DNA from 2 places in the Enterobacter sp. JBIWA008 genome. Region 2 is predicted to be linked to the other one. Evidence: predicted binding sites of a transcription regulator. Region 2 holds the regulator's gene; the other holds the start of a gene.

Region 1 (3,588 bases), 1.6 Mb from region 2:
AATACAAACGAGGTGCTCAACATAAATATTATGGAGGTCATACTAAGACTTCTCCAGTCCGTCTGAAGGCTCCGTCGGCGGGACACTGGAATGTTGTAATTGATTTGGGGGGATATTCTGGAACGGTAAAAGCATCTGTGAATATTATTAAGGGCTAGTAATGTCTCAATCATCGAGCACTGAAAGTTCGCTTTCTCCGGTAATTAGGCGAGCAAAATTTGATACGCTGACTATATATGAGATATCCGAAGAGGAGCTTTTGATTATTGAACACGGCTCACCTGACTCTATCTATCTAACAATCTCAATTGCATTGATTTCTTTCGCTATGGCGATTTTTTGTTCATTGTTGGTTACGGATATAAAGTCAAGTATAGTCATGACACTGTACATTGTTATCGTCGTTGTCGGGTTTGTGGTTGGCGGTATCATGCTATTATTATGGAAAAAAAGTAAAAACTCAGTTTCAGTATGTGTTGCAAATATACGAAGAAGGCTGCCACCACCTGATGGAGAGTTAGTTGAATAGAAATGTTCTGCTTCCCGTTTATTAACACAGGTTGGAACTGGCAACTGCCGCTTATGGTACGGAACGGACTGGCTAACTGGGCATGGGCCCACTGTGAGAGAGGAGATGACACCCTGTTTCACAAAAAGTAGCATTGTTCTACAAGCAGCTTTCATAATGAGGTTATATGAAAATAAGAAGGTTCCGTAATGGGGATGAAATCTCATTATTTAACGTGTTTTATTCTTCTGTACATACCATCGCATCAGACTACTACACACATGAACAAATTGATGCTTGGGCCCCGGCAGAAATCGACCAGGAACAATGGGCCAATCACATGAGGGAACTATCCCCTATTGTTGTAGAGCTTGATGGCGAAATAGCTGGATATGCAGATCTCCAACCAAATGGGTACATTGACCATTTTTATGTCTCAGGAACCTATTCAGGACAGGGGGTAGGGACATTACTAATGAATTGCATTCATGAGGAAGCGAGGCAACATGGAACTAGTGAGCTTACTTCAAATGTAAGTAAGGCTGCGGAAGCGTTCTTTCTACGACACGGCTTTCATGTAGTGGAGAGAGGTTTTCCTATTTGCCGTGGAATTACATTAGAAAATGCACTGATGAGAAAACATTTGGCTAAATAATAAATAACCTGCAGCAGGTAGCATTGTTTGCCTGGTTGAGCTCAACAAAACAGTACAATGGATGTCCGCTCCTTGCACACAGGGGATTTATATGGCACAGCCAAAACTTACATACTCTAATAAGTACTTGAAACGTAATTTAACTCGTTGATTTAAATTCTTTTTTTAATAATGCGTAAACAAATGTGTTCTCATATCTTTCCTCGCCTTCATCCGTAATAAATGAAACAAACTCTTTAAAGCAACCCTCCTGTCGCATACCAAGGCGGGAGCACAATCTTTGAGAGGACAGGTTGTAGTCTTCAACGTACGCATAGAGACGCCTTGCATGTTTCACGTTAAACAAATATTTAAACAGGGCCCCAACTGATTCTGTTGCATACCCGTACCCTTCATAGCGCTGATTGAAGTGCCAACCTACGGACCACGTATTAGCATCTGGCTCGCCACTATTTTCTGCAAACAGATGGCCAATAAGGAGGTCGGTGTCTTTGAGGCAAACAGCAAATTGGCTTGGATCTTTTGCCCTTCTGCATACTTCATCTACGGCATCCTCAACTGAGTTGAGCGTTTCATCCTGAAAACAGGGAGTACGTGGCGAAGATAGATAATCCAGAAGTGCTAAAGCATCACTCTCTTTAAATGAACGAAGAATGAGTCTGGGTGAAATGGCTATTGTCATGGCTTGTCGATTCCATTAAAGATTAGTTATATGGTGCTGATTTAATGAAGAATTTATTGGGTGAATAATACTTGCTGCGACATTAACGCCCACTGTCCTGTTTGTAAACAACATAATCATGCTTTAACAATTCGTGCTGTTAAGGCGTTGATCAAACTTCTTCATAAGTGTACTGTATAAAAATACAGTTTTTGTGGTGGAGGCGCTTATGAAAGTTGAATTAACCATTGATCGCACTAAAGAACTTCCAGAGGGTGCAGTCCCGGCACTTGAGAGAGAATTATTAAAACGGCTTCAGAGTCAGTTCGATGAGTGCAGTCTGATTGTGCGTCGCGCAGGTTCCGATGGGTTAAGTGTTTACGGTGGCGAAAAAGAAGCTAAGAAAAAGGTTGAGGAAATCCTCCAGCAGACCTGGAAAAGTGCAGACGACTGGTTTTATTGAAACAGCATGCAGAAATTTTCCAGTTTGGAGGGGAGATTGGTGAAACAAAAACAAGAATTACCGAGCAAAGGCTACGCGGTCATCAGATGCCACGATGGGGTTATCGTAGCAAGACTGCCATCATTTCCTGACAGCGCGCGCGCACTCATGTACCGACGAGGCGACGAGGTGTCATTCATGCCGTTACAGGATGATGAAATAGTGGGAACACCGACACTCTTTACGCAGATGCTTGAGCGGGCCGGTTATCGAGTTTCAAAGATGAGTATGATCTCGGTCTCAGTCGAAGAGTTAATTAGATAAATTTCAGCAGAATTGTGCTTAATAAGTGTATAATTCCACCAGAGAATTATACAATAATTCTGTAATATTAATTTTTAATGACGAATTTACTTATGATAAAAGGAGTTTTTAGATGGGCTTGTATTTAGATGAGAATGTTGTTTCTAATATCAACATCCTTAATTCGATTGTAAGAAGAGATTTGACAGATTATGAAAACAATCAACTTTTCTCTAAAAAAATTATGGACTCTGAAGAAGATTTTCTCAACACCGCAGTCTTAACAGCTTGGATGACTTTTTATAGTCATTTCACAAATGAGCGAAAGTTTTTAGATGATAATACACAATTTAACCAAGAGTCTATCTCTGACTACGTCAAATTCAATGCAGATATGTATGCCAAAGATAAAATTCAGTTTTTATCAGACCTTATCAGAGTTCTCTATGAGTTGCACTTTTGGACAGGTAAGTTACGTGGCGAGGGAATAGTATCAGACGAGTTTTTGACCCTTCTGGAAAATAGATATGAAAACCTCGAGGATAAAACTACACAGTTCAAATATATCCGTGAAAACTTAGCAGTTGCGTTGGTTCAATGGTTATTAAAAAGTCAAAACTTTTCTGAAGCCAAGGGGTTGATTAAAAATATTCAAGAAAAAAAGGAGTCCTTTATTGAAGAGGTAACGACTTTAAAAGTCGAGAATCTTAATGAGATAGACCTAAAGGAGACTGAAGCGATAAAAAACATTAATGATAACTTTTCCTCCATCAAAAATGAGATAAGGATTAACAAGGAATCCGTTGATGCATCATTAAAAAATATAGCGGAGTCTTTGATCGAAATAAAAGAGCTAGAAGGTCGAGTACAAGATTTGAAATCAGAATATAATTTCGTAGGCTTGAGTTCTGGCTTCAATAAAATAAAAGAAAAAAAGGAATTAGAACTAAGAAATATAGAGGTTAATTATAAGAATTTATTTGGATGTATATTCATCGTTCCAGTTATAATTACGGTTC
Region 2 (3,588 bases):
ATTGTAGTTAAGGATTTGGCAGTTGATTTCATATTCGGAATCTTTAACCGTCACGATATATCGTGACGTGAAGGGAACCAGGTATCGTTTTGCCAGTGGCGGTGCCAGATAAAAGCCAGCGATATCCCTCGCAGCGAGAGGAAAACGGCCAGGGCCAGCCACAAACCGTGATTTCCAAGCCAGGGAAGCGTCAGCAGCGTCAGGCCAAACCCTACCGCCGCGACCGCCATGCTGTTGCGCATTTCCGCTCCGCGCGTCGCACCAATAAACATGCCGTCCAGCAGATAACACCAGACGCCGACTACCGGTAAGATGACTTGCCAGATGAGATAGTGACTCGCCAGCTCGCGCAGCGCAGGGATAGACGTAAGTAATGAAACGATCTGCTCACCAAAGCAGGCGTAAACCAGGCCGAACGCCAGCGCCACCAGTCCCGACTGACGGCAGGCTGCCCGCCAGACGTCCCGAAGCTGCCCGCTTTCGCGCGCACCGTACGCCTGCCCGGAATGCGCTTCTACCGCATAGGCAAAACCGTCCAGCGCGTAGGCGGTAAAGGTCAGCAGCGTCATCAATACCGCGTTGACCGCAACGATTTCTGGCCCCAGTCGAGCCCCGAAAACCGTCAGCGCGCCGAAGCAGAGCTGAAGCAGCAGCGAGCGCAGCATGATGTCACGATTAAGTGCCAGCAGCTTACGGATATTGCCGCGCCATGCGGTTTTGAGCAGCGCCAGGGAGATGCCGCGCATCGCCAGCACGCGCCAGACCATCCAAAGACCAATAATAAAGGTTCCGTACTCGGCAATCGCCGTCGCCAGCGCCGCGCCCTGCACATTCATATGCAGTCCCATTACCAGCCAGACATCCAGCACAATGTTGAGAAGGTTGCCCACCACCAGCAAAATCACTGGCGCACGGGCGTACTGAACGCCCAGTAGCCACCCCAGCAGAACCAGGTTAGCCAGCGAGGCGGGCGCGCTGAGCCAGCGGATTTCAAGGAAACGTCGAGCCTGGGCCAGTACCGCCTCGCTGCCGCCAACAACATGGAGTGCAAAGTCGATCAGGGGCGCACGTAATATAACGATTAACGCCCCCGCGCCAAGCGCAAGGATCAGCGGCTGGACCAGAGCCCGCGCCAGACGCAGCGGATCTTTTGCACCATAAGCCTGTGCCGTGAGCCCGGTGGTGCTCATACGCAAAAAGAGCAGCAGCATAAACAGGAAGCTGGTTGCCGTTGCGCCAATCGCCACGCCGCCGAGATAAACCGGCGAATCAAGATGACCAATAACGGCAGTATCGACCAGACCCAGCAAGGGCACGGTAATATTGGAAAAAATCATCGGCAGAGCAAGACGCCACAATGCCTTATCGGATGCCGTCAGCAGTGACATGAAAAATACCGGGAGTGGGGAATGAAGCAGGCTACAGCGGCGCCATAGCCTGTCAGGAAGAGGTTACAGCCATTCACCGTTGCGAATCACCCCAACCGCCAGTCCTTCGATAGAGAAGTTCTGTTCGCGGAGATCGACCACAATCGGGGAGAACTCGTTGTTTTCAGGCAGTAGCTGAACTGTGTTCCCCTGTTTTTTCAGACGCTTGACGGTGACTTCATCATCAATGCGCGCGACAACCACCTGACCGTTACGCACATCCTGCGTTTTGTGCACCGCAAGCAGATCGCCGTCAAGAATACCGATGTCTTTCATCGACATGCCGCTAACGCGCAGCAGGAAATCAGCGCTCGGTTTGAACATGGCCGGATCGACCTGGTAGTGGCCTTCAATATGCTGCTGCGCCAGCAAAGGCTCACCGGCAGCAACACGCCCCACCAGCGGAATACCCGTCTCTTCTTCCACCAGCAGGCGGATACCACGTGACGCGCCTGAAACAATCTCAATCACGCCCTTACGCGCCAGCGCTTTCAGGTGTTCTTCGGCAGCATTCGGAGAACGGAAGCCCAGACGCTGAGCGATTTCCGCACGCGTGGGTGGCATACCCGTCTGGCCGATATGATCCCGGATGAGATCAAACACCTCTTGCTGCCTGGTCGTTAACGCTTTCATTCCGCCCCCTGGGTGTATATACAGTTATGCTGTGAGTATATACAGTCAAAGGCGATTTTGGAATCAAAAACTGCACAAAAAACCAGGGACTTAATTATTCCTCGAGGCTCATCGGAAATGTGACCAAAGCAGCGTGACCCAGGTAATAACGGCAGTGATAATCGCCAGCAACACAGCAGCAGAGCCCATGTCTTTTGCGCGGCCAGAAAGCTCATGGAAATCGGAACCGATGCGATCAACAACGGCTTCAATAGCGCTATTAAGAATTTCCACTATCATCACCAGAAGCACGGAACCGATAAGAAGCACGCGAGTAATAGCATCAACATCAAGGAAACAGGCAATGATCACCGCGATGATAGCGGCGACGCCCTCCTGGCGAAAAGCGGCTTCGTTGATCCACGCAGCACGGAAACCTTTCCATGAATAGCCGGCGGCTTTGATGATACGCGTTAACCCAGTGGTATTATTGGCCATTAAAAGAACCTTTTTAAAAAAAGAGCGTCAGTAACAGGAGCCGTAGCGCGTTTCGCTACAGCCTGAAGTATGACGGGTAACAACAGAAATTTTGCGCGCTTTCTGTTATCCTTGCGCCGCAATTGCATTATTAACCAGAGGCTTTACATCGTTTATGTCCGGCTGGCCACGAATTTACTACAAATTACTTAATTTACCATTAAGCATACTGGTAAAAAGCAAGTCTATCCCAGCAGAACCCGCGCTGGAGTTGGGGCTCGATACGTCGCGTCCTATTATGTACGTTTTGCCTTATAACTCGAAGGCAGACTTACTGACGCTTCGCGCCCAGTGTCTGGCGCATGACTTACCGGACCCGCTTGAACCGCTTGAAGTTGACGGTACGCTGCTGCCGCGCTACGTGTTCATTCACGGTGGACCGCGCGTGTTTACCTACTACACGCCAAAAGAAGAGTCCATCAAGCTGTTCCATGACTATCTCGACCTGCATCGCAGCAACCCCGATCTGGATGTGCAGATGGTGCCGGTATCGGTGATGTTTGGTCGTCGTCCGGGCCGTGAAAAAGGTGAAGAGAACCCACCACTGCGCATGCTTAACGGCATTCAGAAGTTCTTCGCGGTCTCCTGGCTGGGACGCGACAGCTTTGTGCGTTTCTCCCCTTCCGTTTCGCTGCGTCGAATGGCGGACGAGCACGGCACCGACAAGATCATCGCGCAAAAACTGGCGCGCGTGGCGCGTATGCACTTTGCCCGTCAGCGCCTGGCTGCCGTAGGGCCGCGTCTCCCGGCGCGTCAGGATTTGTTCAACAAGCTGTTGGCCTCCAAAGCGATTGCTCGCGCCGTTGAAGACGAAGCGCGCAGCAAGAAAATATCGCATGAGAAAGCCCAGCAGAACGCCATTGCGCTGATGGAAGAGATTGCAGCGAACTTCTCTTACGAGATGATTCGCCTGTCCGATCGTATTCTCGGCTTTACCTGGAACCGCCTGTATCAGGGCATCAACGTTCATAACGCCGAGCGTGTACGCCAGCTGGCGCATGATGGCCATGAG

Evidence for each region. The regulator LexA, encoded in region 2, represses DNA repair genes until DNA is damaged. The targets are predictions, from matches to a motif close to TNCTGTATGTACATACAGNA.
Region 1: a site for LexA is predicted at 2,016-2,035, ahead of KGP24_RS09580 (DinI-like family protein). Genes of this name have one in related genera too.

The regions. Positions count from the first base shown of each region.
Region 1 is NZ_CP074149.1:1,972,502-1,976,089, forward strand. It holds gene KGP24_RS09560 (DUF1883 domain-containing protein) at 1-158, shown strand, start outside; gene KGP24_RS09565 (hypothetical protein) at 161-529, shown strand; gene KGP24_RS09570 (GNAT family N-acetyltransferase) at 696-1,163, shown strand; gene KGP24_RS09575 (GNAT family protein) at 1,303-1,845, opposite strand; gene KGP24_RS09580 (DinI-like family protein) at 2,054-2,287, shown strand; gene KGP24_RS09585 (hypothetical protein) at 2,294-2,590, shown strand; gene KGP24_RS09590 (hypothetical protein) at 2,703-3,588, shown strand, end outside.
Region 2 is NZ_CP074149.1:358,905-362,492, reverse strand. It holds gene dinF (MATE family efflux transporter DinF) at 51-1,388, opposite strand; gene lexA (transcriptional repressor LexA) at 1,452-2,060, opposite strand; gene KGP24_RS01700 (diacylglycerol kinase) at 2,169-2,537, opposite strand; gene plsB (glycerol-3-phosphate 1-O-acyltransferase PlsB) at 2,692-3,588, shown strand, end outside.